DNA from 2 places in the Colwellia sp. MB02u-10 genome. Region 1 is predicted to be linked to the other one. Evidence: predicted binding sites of a transcription regulator. Region 1 holds the regulator's gene; the other holds the start of a gene.
What was found. Region 1 encodes FNR, which switches genes on or off when oxygen is low (the NO sensors DNR and NnrR bind a similar motif). Its sites were predicted from a motif close to TTGATCTAGATCAA; they were not measured.

Region 1 (7,928 bases):
GTGATATTACTGAACAATAAACTCAAAGGTGTGCAAACACTGCGACAGGTATCCTTAAGTACTGCGCGAATTATAAAGCAAAATTACCTTTGGGCTTTTAGTTATAATGCCATTGTATTGCCATTAGCGGTTATGGGCTATATAGCGCCATATATGGCAGTCATTGGTATGTCGGCCAGTTCAATATTAGTGGTAAGTAATTCTTTAAGGTTATTAAAAAAATGAGTGTGATATACGTATTAATTCCTATTGCTATTTTACTTACCGCTATTGGTATTTATCTCTTTTTTTGGGCGGTAAAAACTGAGCAATTTGATGATTTAGAAAAGCAAGGCATGAGCATTTTATTTGAAGATGATAATGATAAAAAAAGCATTCATCAAAGCAATAATGCTACGCCAATAAAAAAACAGATAGACAAAAAAAACACCTCACAAGAGCAAGCAGACGCACAGGTAAAAAAATAGTCTATGAGCCTTGATTTTTTCTCCGCATTTATCATCGGATTATTAGGCTCAGGCCATTGTATAGTCATGTGTGGTGGCATCAGCACCATGCTGACGACGGCGATTTCTGATACCTCTCGGCATAAAAAATACGCAATTATATTGGCCTATAACTTTGGTCGTATCGCCTCTTATAGTCTTATTGGCGCTCTCGTCGCATTCACCAGTTCAATGGCGACCAAAAATATCGGCGTACCTGTTTCACTGTTAAAAACTGTTGCGGGTGTTTTTCTTATCTTATTAGGTTTGTATTTAGGCCAGTGGTTTATGTGGTTAAGCCGCGTTGAACATTTAGGCAAGAATATTTGGCGCTACATAGCACCACAAACTAAAAAATTTATTCCCATTAAAAACGTAAAAAGTGCTTTCGCTTTAGGCGCACTCTGGGGCTGGTTACCTTGTGGCTTGGTATATTCTACACTAACTTGGGCATTGGCTAGTGCCGATCCCCTTGATGGTGCCTTAATCATGTTTTTCTTTGGACTAGGCACCTTACCTGCTTTACTTTCAGTATCACTAGGTACTATAAGTATTAAATCATTATTGAGTCATACACTATTTAGAAAGATGGCAGCCAGCTTAGTGATTTCATACGGCATCTATACTATACTAATTTCATATATATAACGTACCTGATATGGACATTATATATATATAAAATCATGGAAAAATTCATGGGTACATCATGAAAAATTTTAAAGGATATTATGAATTATAAATCATGCACTATTCATCAACATATTCACTGCCAAAACTGTAGTCTTAGTGAATTATGTTTACCCTTTTCCCTCAATGATAAAGAGTTAGAATCTTTAGACAATATTATCGACCGTAAGCTGCCGATCCATAAAGGCGAGCAAATATTTAACGATGGTCAACCCATGCATGCGCTTTACGCCATCCGTTCGGGTACATTTAAAACCTACACCATTAATAAACACGGTGAAGAACAGATTACTGGCTTTCATTTAGCGGGTGATTTACTTGGCTTTGATGCTATTGCTAATGCTGAACATCCAAGTTTCGCTAAAGCGCTAGAAACCTCAATGGTTTGTGAGATCCCTTATAATACGCTCGATAATTTATCGAACAGCATGCCAAAATTAAAAAAACAAATTTTGCGTATGATGAGTACTGAGATCCGTGAAGATCAAGAGATGCTAACATTACTTAATCGTAAAAATGCCGAGCAACGACTAGCAACATTTATCAGTACCTTAAGTATTCGTTACCATGCCCGTGGTTTATCTCCATCTGAGTTTCGTTTATCTATGACTCGCAGTGATATTGGTAACTATATTGGTTTAACGGTTGAGACCATCAGCCGTTTGCTTAACCGTTTTCATAAAAATGGTTTAATTGCCGTTGATGGTAAACTCATTACTATTCTAAGTTTCGACAAATTAAACGAATGTGCCGCACTTTAATGTAACGCTAACACCTGCTTTTCTACATTGCCTTATTAAGGTATTTCACGCTATGGTTAGCGTGAAATATTATTTATCGTCGACAGCATAATAATTTGATTTAAGACAACTATTATTGCTTCAAAGTAGACTATTGTTATAACACTAGTAGACAATTGATAAAGGAATTAGCTATGGAAAAGTATCAAAAAATACTCGCGATTGTTGACCCAACAACAGAAGAACAAAAAGCGGTAAACCGGGCGATAGAATTAGCGCGTAAAACAGGCGCTAGCATTACCGCATTTTTGACCATCTATGATTTTTCTTATGAAATGACCACCATGCTGTCAAGTGATGAGCGTGAAGCCATGCGCCAATCAGTTATTAATGATCGCACTCAATGGCTAGAGTCTTTACTCGCTGACCTTGATTTAAGCGGAATTTCTATCGATTGTCGAGTTATATGGCATAACCGTCCCTTTGAGCAAATTATTGCTCAAGTACTCGATAATGGCTATGACATTGTTATTAAAGGTACTCATCAACACGACAAATTCAAATCTGTCATATTTACTCCTACCGATTGGCATATTCTGCGTAAATGTCCTTGCCCTGTTTTACTCGTGAAAGAGCATTTATGGCCTGATAACGGTAATATTCTTGCCGCGTTAAACATTGGTAGTGAAGAGGAAGAACATAAAGCGCTTAATAACAAAATCACAGCAGAAGCTAAACAGCTAACCCAAGTCATGAAAGCTAATTTACACCTAGTTAACTCATTCCCGGGTACGCCAGTTAATATTGCCATAGAAATCCCAGAGTTTAATGCCAGTGATTATAATCGCTCGATGTTAAAACATCATCAAAAAGCGATGTTAGCACATGCAACTGCCTTTAATATTGCGCCAGAAAACACCCATATTAAAGAGGGTTTACCGGAAGATATCATTCAAAGCATAGCCGCTGAATTAGATGCGGAATTAGTCATTCTTGGTACTATTGGCCGTACCGGTTTATCGGCAGCGCTAATTGGTAATACCGCAGAGCATGTTATTGATAGGCTTAATTGTGATGTATTAGCATTAAAACCCGATGGTTACATTTCACCACTTGATGTTGATTAATAACCGCTAACATCACTCACATAAAGTTGAATTGGGTCATTAAACGCCTAGTTCAACTTTTCTTGTTTAATGACTTAAACTAGCTTATGCCTTGATATCTATTATACCAATTTCATTAATTAGGTGGTCTACTCTATACGCAGGAAAAATGGCCAAATATAAGGCATTTATTTAATAACTAGTTGTTCTAATTATTAAATAAATAACGCAGTAGTTGGTTATTTTAACCAGTAAAAATAACCAAATAATTAGTGAGATTGGTATTAGGGGTTTATAAAGAAATCTGATGCAAAATCGACCTTTTCTTCAAGCAAAAGCGCACTATGACTGAAGTTTTAACGGCCTTTAGCTAAAATATTTGACGATAATGTCCCCAAAGTAAATAATGCCAAACAGTTACCTGTGATAGCATTATAATAAGAGAATAGTTAATTTAGAGGTTATTATTTTTACTGATAAAAAACTGAGGAAACACTACTTTTTCAAAGCAATTCAAGCGCAAATTTTTAACTGGCCTAACATTTGATTTTATTTATAAATCCATTTTTATACATAAATTAGGAATAGCACATTTGGATAGCGCTTATTTATTATCGCTTATTTATTATATAGCGCGAAGTAATGTTGATTATGGCGGATCATGTCAGTTAATTCCAAAACATAATCTATGCCACGCTCAGAATAACGCATTAATCCTGTTGCAAGAATTTCTGGTGCTAGCGGCTGGTTTTGATCGCGTAATTGGCCTCTAATCGATCTAAATACCGTATAAGCACCGTTAGTATTAATATTGTGCAAATAACGTGCGATACCTAAACTAATAGAGCTATAAGCGGCGACTTCATGCTTAGCACCGGTATTACGACTACCTGGCACCATGCCGCAACCTTTCCTATAACACCAGACGCCAAAAAAGTTTAAACCTATTCGAGCAAAGCGAGAGGTTCCCCAAGCAGATTCATTGGCCGCTTGCACTAAAACAAGGGCTAGTGGAATAATGTCAATTTTAAGCTGTAATTCATATAATTGTCGTAATAGAGAAAACTTTTCACTGACTTTATATTTTTTGCTCAAACTGCTTACTAAAGTGTATTCTTCCGCACTAAAGGGCTGTTCTAAGGTTAACTGTGCAATTAAGCGTGCCACTTCAGCACGCAAAATCAGTATTTTTTTATTTTCAGCCTGTACTGCGGGTTTAATAAAAGCAAAAAAACGACGTTTTTTCTCTTTTACATCACGAATTTTAGCGAAGTCTGGTAAAATGACTTTGTGTAACGGTTGCTCAACTACTTTAATGACCTTCTTAACCGTTTTCGGTATTACCGGCACCGGCTCTTCAGTCGGTGTACTTTGAGGCAAAGGTAAGAAGGTAAATGGTGCGATTAACCCCACACTCAGCAAAACTAAAAAAATAAACCCTAAAAAGTTTTGCTTATTAAATATCGTCAAGCTAATAGCTCCTTATACAATGATCTTTAATCTCATATATTGAAAAAATACGGTAAATCAGGCTGAAAAAGTGTCATTTATTGTCTTGGTTTGATCAGCGGCTATTTCCATCTGTAAACCAAATATTTCTCGGTATAAAATTCCCTTTACGTTATAAAACAACGGCACTATATAAGCTAAACAAAATAAGAAAAATGCGATAGCGATAAAGCTAAGTTCAGATTCACCCGCCATTACAACAGGTAAAGCTGATATCAGTACAGCTAAAGCCAGTATCAGATAAATGGCGAAAATTTTAAACCATTGAAAACGGGTAGCTTGAATGCTTATTGAAATGGCTTTTATAGGCGACATTTTTTTTTCTACCACCAAAGGCAATGCGAGTGACAAGGCTACCGCCAAAAATATACCAGGCAAGTAAAATAATGTTAAACCTATGGTAACCAAGGTTGAGGTTAATAAGGCACTAACAGCAACCCAGCTGCCTCGCTTTAAAAAACCAAAAACCAATTTTGCTCGGGTTTTTAAGCCAACTGAATGGAAAATACCCATCATTTCAACACCAACGATAAAAGGATAAACCACTAAAGTGACGATAATATTAAGTAGAGTGGCTGATCTTTGATCTTGAATGGCCACTTCAATACCACCCAACTGACTGCTCACTAACAATGAAACCAACATGCCAATCATCAAACAAGTAAACAGCCCTAAATTAATCGCCATGCGCGATTTTAAGGTTATTTGCCAGCCTTCTTTCAATATAGTTGCTACATCAAGGTGATATTCACCTTTTACAGCCTCTTCGACACTACCACCAACGTTTTCAACAGGAAGTTTTTCCACAAAAATATTACCTAATGAGTAAGCGTATCACTGACGCTTTTCTTAATTGCCACCAGTATATCGTAATTAACCACTGCCTGTGAATAAGCAGAGAAAAGTTATTAACATTCAGCCTAGTCAGTTTACCAAGGTTATAGGGTAAGCCAGTTAACTTCACGGCATAAATACCAATTTACAGGAGGTAATGATAGATTAAACTGACATACTGATAACAGAGCTTAACGTTATAAAAGGCTAATAATTGTTTTTAATATTCATCAACAAGGTTTTAAAATAGTAAGCGCCTTTCTTCTTGGCTACAGCGATATTATTATCTGGGATGGTCTCAGGATTTTTATAGACACTAAGTACTTTTGCCATGCTGTGTTCACGAATTAAATGTAAGGTAGGATAGGGAGAACGATTGGTAAAATTGCCCGCATCGTCATAATCAGCCTCAGCAAAGCAATATTCAGGGTGAAAGGTAGCCACTTGGAATATGCCTTCAAAACTATAATCAACAATAATGTCATTGGCATAATCAACCAAGTCTAAAAAGCGATTAAAGTCTCTAAAACCTTGATTATAGATTAATAAACTCGTTTCTATTTCAGGATTGTTATGTAAGTAGTGACATTGCGATAAAAATTCAACTAGCGCTGACTTTAGCTGTTCTTTATCGCTAGTAAAATAATGAATAGTTTGATTAACAAACTCTTTTTTTGCGAATGGACAAAAATTGAGCCCAATAATTACTTGCTCTAGCCATTGTTTGGTTTGGTCAACTTCATCTCTTGTGCTCATAACAACTTACTCAATATTCTACTTATTTACATATGGGTGTTGGCTTACTGGTATTGGCTACTGGTATTGACTTACTAACCTGCTATTACTGGTGCTCAGCAACCGCTAGGTTATTAGCTGTTATCACTTTGTTGCAGTTGCCACATTTTGTGGTAATAGCCTTTTTTAACCAATAAACCTTGATGTGTACCCTGCTCAACAATCTCACCTTGTTGCATAACAATAATATTATCCGCGTCCACTATCGTGGATAGTCGATGGGCGATCACCAAACTAGTTCTATGTTCGGCAACTTCTTTAATGGCGCTGAGTATTGCTTGTTCTGATTGACTATCAAGTGAGGAAGTTGCTTCGTCAAACACCAAAATACGAGGGTTTTTCAAGATAGTACGGGCAATAGCAACACGTTGTTTTTCACCGCCTGAGAGTTTTAAGCCGCGCTCTCCTACCATAGATTTTGCGCCATCGGGTAATCTGCTAACAAAGTCAGATAAATGTGCTAGCTTAAAAGCCTTATTAACCATTTCTTCATTGGCTTCAGGTGCACCATAATTAACATTGGCAAAAAGTGTATCGTTAAATAACACGGTATCTTGCGGCACAATACCAATATTTTTTCTCAGCGAGTGCTGAGTTACTTGACGTATATTTTGCCCATCAATGGTTATTTTACCACTGTCACAATCGTAAAACCTAAACAGTAACTTAACTAAGGTAGATTTGCCTGAGCCACTTTCACCAACTACCGCCACTTTTTGTCCTGACTTGATAGTAAATGATATATTTTTGATGATGGGTCGCTTTATATCATAGGCAAACGATACATCTGTAAATTTAATTTCTGCATCAGATAGGGCCAAAGTGTCCGCATCGTCATTGTCTTCTACTTTGGGTTTCTTTAGCATCAAGTCAAACATATGCTCAATGTTGGCCAATGAGCCTCTAATTTCGCGATAAACAAAACCTAGAAAGTTTAGCGGGATAAAAAGCTGCATCATGAAAGCGTTAATCAGCACAAAATCACCTAAGGTCATTTTTCCATAAGTAACTTCGTATGCTGCTAATGCCAACATAGCGGTCATCGAAAAAGAGATAATAAGGGCTTGGCCACCGTTTAAGGCAAATAAAGATAAGCGATTCTTCATTTTCGCCTGTTCCCAAGTCGCTAATTGGCTGTCGTATGCTTTTGCTTCAAAATCTTCATTGGTAAAGTATTTTACCGTTTCATAATTAAGTAAACTGTCGATAGCACGGGTGTTACTTGATGAGTCTGCCTTGTTGGCTTCGCGTATAAAACGTGTGCGCCAATCTGTCGCATAAACAGAATACACCACATAGAACACAATAGAAGATAGGGTAATTAGCGCAAACCAAATGCCATAATTGAAGAACAAAATACCCACTACCATGATAATTTCAATTAAGGTGGGGATAATGTTAAAAACCATAAAGCGCATTAAAAAATTAATACCCGAGGTACCACGGTCAATATCACGCGATAACCCACCGGTTTGGCGATTTAAATGAAAGTCTAAATCTAGCTTATGTAGGTGCTGAAAAACCTTTAAGCCAATTCTGCGGATCGCCCGTTCAGTTACTCTGCCGAATAAAGTATCGCGAATTTCTGCAAATATAACCGTGGTTAGTCTGACCAAGCCATAAGCACCGACTAGTGCAAAGGGGACTAAATAAACTCGGTTTTCTTCTTGGTTATCTAAAATATCAACAATATCTTTAAGAATAAAAGGTAAATAAACACTGGCAACTTTTGTTAGCACTAAGCAGGCTAAGGCTAAAAAGATACGTGCTTT
Region 2 (7,928 bases), on a different contig from region 1:
CCTTTTCAATGATCATGTTTTTTAATGTCTTCAATGCTCGCATTTGGTACGGCACTCATATCACTAAACAAGTTTACTTAGGGGGTAGCTTAGGATTACTCGGCATAGTGACACTGTTTTGGCCACAAGTAAGTGACACGCAATTAGGCGCTGAGACGCTATTAGGCTTAGGATTTTGCATTCTGGGTACTTTAGTCGCGTCTACTGGCAATATGCTGTCAATGAGAAATCAAAAACTAAAGCTGCCGCTAATACCGGCGATGACATGGGGCATGACCTACGGGGCCATTTTTATGGCGATAATCGCTATGGCTCAGGGGAAAGATTTCAGCTTTGACTATACCTTTTCTTATATCAGTTCATTACTTTATTTAAGCATTTTTGGCTCTGTTATTGCCTTTGCTAGCTACCTAACATTACTCAACCGCATTGGTGCACATAAGGCTTCTTATGCTTCAGTGATGTTTCCAGCGGTGGCGGTGATCATTTCAACTGTGGTTGAAGGATTTGCGTGGACCACCTATACCTTCGTGGGCTTATTATTTATTTTAGCCGGTAACCTTGTGGTACTCATTCGCTCTAAAAAGCAGCTAACAGGTGATAGTTGTAAAGAAATACAGACAGATAGCGTAGAAAAAGCAGATATCAATCAAACAAAACTGAAGACACAGAGCTGATAATCAGGTTTAATACTTTCCAAACGGTCAACTTTTTGTGCGCAGTTCACTTACCCCTAAGTACAATTGCACCGCGGCGCTAAACACCTTCCGGTTTAGCGCCGTTTTTTCTTACCCTGCTACTGTGCTTGTTTTTCCTTGCTAGTGTAAATTAATACCAATTTCATTAATTAGGGGGCTACTTTATACGTAGGAAAAATGGCCAAATATAAGGCATTTATTTTAATAACTAGTTGTGCTAATTATTAAATAAATAACGCTGTAGTGGTTTTTTTTAGCCAGTATAAATGATCAGGTAATTAGTGATATTGGTATAACAGGTCAAATTAAAGACCCATGAGCATTTTACCCGCAACCTCTTTCACTAGCTTTGCCGCCAACTGAGCGGTCATATTGTCGATATCTTTATTGGGATTAAACTCAACAATATCAGCGCCCACCAGCGGTGTATTAATTTGATGGATAAGGTGGATCACTTCACGACTTGTTAAGCCACCCGGCTCTCGGTGTGAAACTCCCGGTGCAAAGGCGGGGTCAATGCCATCAATATCAAGTGATAGATAAACTGGGTGCTGAAAGACTAACGGCTGGGCCAAAGGCCAATGGCGCATTTCTAGTGACTCAACCTTAAACTTTTCTATTTGTTCATTTTGATGCAAATTTAATGTCCGTATACCTACCTGCACTAAGCGATCACATAAACCGTCTTCCATCACGCGGGCAAAAGGACAAGCGTTTGAGTAGCGATTGCCTTTGAAAGAATCATACAAGTCAGAATGGGCATCAATGTGTAATATGGTGATTTTATCAAAAAATTTTCGGTAACTTTTGAGAATGGGATAACTAATACTGTGATCGCCCCCTAAGGTTAATAACCGGGTGTTTTGTGCAAGTAACTGGTCACAACGTTGTTCAATTTTATCGATAAAGTTATCTGACGAGCTTATGTCGACATCACCGGCATCAAGCCATTGCTTTGACTCGCGCAAGTTCACGCCTAATTCTGTAGCACCATTTAATGAACCATGATTTAACACGTCGCGAATTTTATTTGGCGCTAAGGCAGCGCCGCGCTCGAAGGAAGAGTTGTCATCAAATGGTACACCTAACAATGCGACTTTACCTACTGGATTTTCTACCATTTTATTGCCTTTTATGAATTTTTTGTGAACTTTTTATAAGCTTTTTGTAACAGCCTTTTATGATGAACCATGTTCAGTTATCTACGGAACATGGTTCATCTATACTCTTTCTACTTACCAATGCAGCTTGGCAATTAAGCTAAGGGTATTTAATAGCTACCAATCGGTGAACCGGGTGGTAGTGTTATCTTGGATGCCGGTGTCGATGACTTATCATGCGCTAAGCTGTAATTAATTTGCTGAGCTAATAACTGAAAGTGCGCTCGAAAGCCTGGGTATTTTCGTGTGCTGCGCTTATCGGTTAACCATAGAGCTAAATCTGTTAATGTTACATACACTTCAGCTCTGACTTCTGGCACAATATTTTGGCTATGCCAAAGCACAAGTAAATGCTCAATTAATTGCTGATTTACCCTTTGTTGCACTAACATGGCTGTTGAGCTTTTTGGTGCTGATTTTATTGTGCCTTTGACCAGTTTATTGAGTAAAAATGCCACTGACGGAATATCGTTATCAAGCATGGCTTGTTGCTGCAGTCTTGCTAGTCGCTCGGTATTGAGTAATAGCGACAATGTGTGTTTTGCACTTGCCTCTGCGGCACTGATGGGGTCAAAAGTCACCCCTGTTTGGCTATTAAAACTTTCTCTATCGCGACTATAACCATAGGCCTTAGGGGGTATTAAGGCGGTGATTTTAGCGGGCAGTGTTAAGGTTTCTACGCTTAGCGTTGCGAGTAAGGCATCAAGTGCTGCTTGTTGAGATTTGCCTGCAACCCTGGTTTGCTGATTACTAAATTGTTCACTGCGCAGTTGATAGCCATAGTCAACACCGGCAATTAATTTTGCCGCGGCTTGTACCTGAAAGCGATGAAAATTGTAAATGGGCACTAATATTTTTTCGAGTTCAGACATCGGCGTACCAACCGGTATACTGTTCAAACCAAAGTTTTCTAATGCCAGTGCTCTAACCGCTAAAACACGGTTTAACTCTGTAGCCGCATCTTGACCATTGTCCCACAAATGCCCTGTAGCATGAGCGCTTGATTGCGATCTTGCATCGGGGTCAGAAATATACTTCAGCCCCTTTTTTTGGGTTGCTGCTATTAACTCAGTCAAAAACTGGGCTTCTTGTGCTTTTTCTACCTCAGCATAACCATAAGCAATCACATATTTATCCCATTCACCGATGTCTTCGGCATAAGCATTAGCTAAGCTTATCTGGCCATTTTCAATGGTAATTAACGGATGGGGATAATCCATCACTGACGCTCGATTATTAACACTGGCGGCAAAATTATGTGCGATGCCTAAGGTGTGACCAACCTCATGTGCCGCTAATTGACGAATGCGCGCTAACGCCATGGCTTTCATAGCGCTAGTGTCAGTATTGGCATTTTTAAACGGTGACGTTAAGCCTAAGGCAATTAAATAGTCTTGGCGAACACGTAAAGAGCCTAAGGTGACATGGCCTTTAATGATTTCGCCGGTACGCGGGTCGATCACTGATGAGCCATAAGACCAACCGCGTGTAGCGCGATGTACCCATTGAATAACGTTGTAACGAACATCCATGGGGTCGGCGTCACTTGGTAGCAGCTTAACTTGAAAGGCATTTTTATAACCAATAGCAGAAAAGGCTTGATCCCACCAACGCGCGCCATCTAGCAAGGCACTTTTAATCGGCTCAGGGACTCCGGCATCTAAGTAATAAATAATCGGCTCTACCGCTGCACTTATTTTAGCTGCAGGGTTTTGCTTAACTAAACGATGGCGAGGAATATTGCGTTTAATCAATGGCTCATCAATGGCGCTGGCATAATCTGCATAGGCGTGCTGCCAAAAGCCACTAAAGGGATGAAACTTTCGTGTTTGATAACTATTATCAGGCAGCTTAATGAGCGAGTGGTGTAAGTTAACCGTAACCGCTGAGGCATCAGGCGTCACTGAGCGCAAGTGAGATCCAGCGTCTGTGCCTTTATAAGTCACAGTGGCCTCTAGTTCGGTATTGTTTGGAAAAGCTTTTGTACGCTTTTTATAAACACCACTGCGCGTGGCATCAATCTTAAAACTGCCTTGTTTAGTGCGCTTTAATTGCGCCGACAAGTTATGAATATCTGAGAGTAAAAATGGCGTGTAATCAATTAAGGTTTTACGGTTATCTGCTGAGCTATGACTTACCTTAAAGCCCCAAATAATCGAGCTAGCAAAGGCTTCATCTATCGCTTGCTGTTCAAGGATGTTATCGCTATTAGCACGATAATCAGTGTTGAGTTGGCGCAGAAAAACTTTATCACCCACTATTTCAAAACGCACTAACCTAGTATCACCCAATTGGCCGCGGTCTAAACCAATATCATTTGAACCAACACCCTGTGGCAAGCCACTTTGAAATAAAAATTCTTGCTCAAAGTTCTCTACTTCTAAAAACACTTTGCCTGTTTTATCATCAAGATAAAAAGAAAAGTAACCTTGATGGATCTGCTTGTCTTGAATAAATTCAGTATAACTTTTTTCTGTTTTTGCCTGCACTTGCGCTGACAAGCCACAGTAAAAAAATAACACCATTAGCCTAATAAAAAACCTCATTGCATATCCTTGTAGTCAGTAAAGCTAAATAAATTACCTGCTTAGTTAAAATTAAAATGATTAGAAGTACTGAAAATACGCTTATTTTTGTTATAATCAGTTCAAAATTAACTTTTGATTTTTTGATAATACCCATTAAATTAAGTCAGTGAGCAATAATAAGTAATAAACAAGTAGTAATAATAAATATTCAAGAACACATTTTATTGTTGCAGACTAAACATCGGTACCTATATCGATATAGCCTAGGCTTGATTGAACCATAGCTAGCGTATGTGATTAAAAGTAAAGTAGATATTGGATATTTAGGACACTTTATATGTTCGATTATTTATTGTAATGGGTATACTACATCATAACATCGAAAATAAAATACGATATGCTCTATCATAAGAGTATGACTCTAAAGTAATTAGGTAACCCTATGCAACGACTAGCTCCCGCTTTACGTGAAGACAATGTACCGTTAGATTTAATTTCATTAATAGAAACTATTTTAGCTGCCACCAAAGAAATTTCCTTTCGAGTTAGCCAAGGGCACTTAAGTGACTCAATGGGCTCGACCTTAGATGAAAATATTCAAGGTGAAGTGCAAAAGAAACTCGATGTTGTTGCCAACGAGTTATTTAAAGATATTTTGTTAGAATCAGGCTTTGTCAAAGCCGTGTCTTCTGAAGAAGAAGACACGTCAGTGGCAGGTGACGAAGATGGCAAATATATCGTTTCATTTGATCCCTTAGATGGCAGTTCAAATATCGATATTAACTCATTAATTGGTACTATTTTCTCCATTCACCAAGCGCCAACAGATATGGCCGCTAGCAATCCTGATATGTTTAAGCAATCAGGTAATCACCAAGTTTGTGCGGGTTATGTACTTTATGGTCCATCAACGACCTTAGTTATGACCACAGGCAGCGGTACACACTTTTATGTTTTAGACCGCACGCATGGCGGTTACTTATTAGTTGAGCGCAATTTACAAGTGCCTGAAGAAACGCAAGAGTTTGCTATTAATATGTCAAACCAACGTTTCTGGCAACCACCTATGCAAAACTACATTAGTGATTTACTTGCCGGTGATACCGGCCCACGTGGGAAAAACTTCAATATGCGTTGGATTGCCGCTATGGTAGGTGATATTCATCGTGTTCTCACCCGTGGTGGTATATTTACCTATCCGGCTGATAATAGAAACCCAGAAAAACCCTACAAGTTACGTTTAATGTATGAAGCCAACCCAATGAGCTTTTTAATTGAACAAGCCGGTGGTTTAGCGATGACTAGCCAAGGGCGTATCATGGATATTGAGCCAACAGATATTCATCAACGTGTTGAAGTGATCATGGGTTCTAAAAATGAAGTTGAAGCCTGTTTAGGTTATTACAAGTAGACTTAACCTACGACTCATCAAGCTAAAATATAAACCACCCGCATGTAATGCCGGTGGTTTTTTCGTATAACGCTTCGGTCTAATCGGCTTTAACCTCATGTTCACCCATTAAAGCACCCTTAAATATCTAACCACAAATGAGCGTTTAACCCGCTAATTCTTTCTTTTTTAGCGTCATAGCCTTATATTTTTATAGGAAAAGTCAGCCCTAGTGCTTCATAACACTATGCTGTTAACGCCTCATATCAATTCCACAGAAAAAACATATCTAACCTTATTTATGGCTCGCACTTGACTTAGATCAAAAAAGGGTTACAATTTTCACAAATTACTGAAAGTTCAGAAAGGACAGAAGGACAGAAATATGAAAATTACACCTATGACCCAATCGCTAGTATTACACTTTGGTGAAATGGGCTCACGCTGGGGATTAAACCGTACACTTGGGCAAATGTATGCGGTTATTGTGCTCACCGAAACACCGCTGAATGCCGATCAAATCAGCGAAGCACTACAAATATCTCGATCGAATGTCAGCATGGGTTTAAAAGAACTTAAATCTTGGAACCTGATCAAACTGCACCATATTCCAGGCGATAGAAAGGAATACTTCTCAGCGCCAAGTGATATCTGGGAAATTGCTCGAACCTTAGTGGTTGAACGAAGAAAGCGCGAGTTAGACCCAACATTATCGGCATTACGTGATGCCTTAATGGAGCAGCCGAGCAATGAGTCAGATGAATATACCCAAATGCGCGTTAAACAAATGCATGATCTGATGGAGATGGTGACGCAGTGGACTAATGAAATGCAAGGTATGTCTTCAGAAAAACTATCCGCTTTACTCAAACTGGGTGAAGGCATTAGTAAGATTTTAGATGTTAAAGATAAGTTGTTACTAAGATAACAAAAAATTTCACCTCCCAGTATCTCAAACATAAACAACTCAAGTTATATGACTTAACCTAGTGGAGTACATCACGTGTTAGATGCAGCAGCTATTGCTAACGACACAAGTTTCATGCTTTCACGCATCCAATTTGCTGCCAATATTAGTTTTCATATTTTATTTCCTACCATCAATATTGCCTTGTGCTGGATATTGCTGTTTTTTAAAGTGCGCTTTAACCAAACACAAGACCAAAGCTGGTTACGCGTTTACCGATTTTGGGTCAGAATATTTGCCTTAACCTTTGCTATTGGCGTAGTCAGTGGTATTACCATGTCATTCCAGTTTGGTACCAATTGGCCTGGTTATATGGAAACTGTTGGCAATATTGCGGGGCCATTACTGGGTTATGAAGTCATGACCGCGTTCTTCTTAGAAGCGTCATTTCTGTCAATTATGCTGTTTGGCATGGATAGAGTCTCTAATCGTGTTCACACCCTTGCCACGGTACTGGTCTCTTTTGGTACCACCTTATCGGCATTTTGGATTTTATCACTCAACGCTTGGATGCACACGCCAGCTGGTTTCGAAATGATTGACGGTGTCGCCCATGTTACCAGTTGGTTTGAGGTTATTTTTAATCCGTCTATGCCTTATCGCTTAATGCATATGTTATTAGCTTCAGGGTTAACATCAGCATTTTTAATCTCTGGTATTTCCGCCTATCGACTGCTCAAAGGCGACAATAAAAAGTCAGTAAAACAAGCGTTGAACTTTTCAGTTACCTTAGCGGCTATTTTAATACCAATACAAATTTTTGTTGGTGATTTACATGGCTTGAATACATTTCAAAATCAACCGGCAAAAGTCGCCGCTATGGAAGGTGTTTGGGAAACAGATACCAGCGTGCCATTATTATTATTCGCCTTACCTAATGAAGAAACACGAGAAAATAGCTTTGAAGTAAAAGTGCCCAACATGGCTAGTATTATTTTGACCCATGACGCGCAAGGTGAAATAAAAGGTTTAAACGACTTTGTTGGCGAACATCCACCTGTAGCACCGGTATTTTTCAGCTTTCGTATTATGATCGGCGTAGGTGTATTAATGCTGTTATTTTCTTGGTTGGCCACTTATCAATTTGTTCTCAAAAAACGCTATCCACCTTGGTTATTAAAAACAGGTATTGCCATGACATTCTCTGGCTGGCTAGCAACATTAGCGGGTTGGTATGTCACTGAA

Region 2: H4J59_RS14885 (GbsR/MarR family transcriptional regulator) is a predicted target of FNR. The motif match lies at 6,089-6,102, and genes of this name have one in related genera.

Annotation. Positions count from the first base shown of each region.
Region 1 covers NZ_JACGVK010000072.1:43,973-51,900, forward strand. The annotation lists gene H4J59_RS02070 (heavy metal translocating P-type ATPase) at 1-225, shown strand, start outside; gene ccoS (cbb3-type cytochrome oxidase assembly protein CcoS) at 222-467, shown strand; gene H4J59_RS02080 (sulfite exporter TauE/SafE family protein) at 471-1,133, shown strand; gene fnr (fumarate/nitrate reduction transcriptional regulator Fnr) at 1,214-1,933, shown strand; gene uspE (universal stress protein UspE) at 2,107-3,039, shown strand; gene H4J59_RS02095 (glucosaminidase domain-containing protein) at 3,637-4,488, opposite strand; gene H4J59_RS02100 (hypothetical protein) at 4,546-5,334, opposite strand; gene H4J59_RS02105 (DUF1415 domain-containing protein) at 5,569-6,117, opposite strand; gene H4J59_RS02110 (ABC transporter ATP-binding protein/permease) at 6,231-7,928, opposite strand, start outside.
Region 2 covers NZ_JACGVK010000132.1:343,645-351,572, forward strand. The annotation lists gene H4J59_RS14865 (DMT family transporter) at 1-677, shown strand, start outside; gene speB (agmatinase) at 1,004-1,819, opposite strand; gene H4J59_RS14875 (zinc-dependent metalloprotease) at 1,969-4,404, opposite strand; gene H4J59_RS14880 (class 1 fructose-bisphosphatase) at 4,829-5,797, shown strand; gene H4J59_RS14885 (GbsR/MarR family transcriptional regulator) at 6,162-6,704, shown strand; gene H4J59_RS14890 (cytochrome ubiquinol oxidase subunit I) at 6,819-7,928, shown strand, end outside.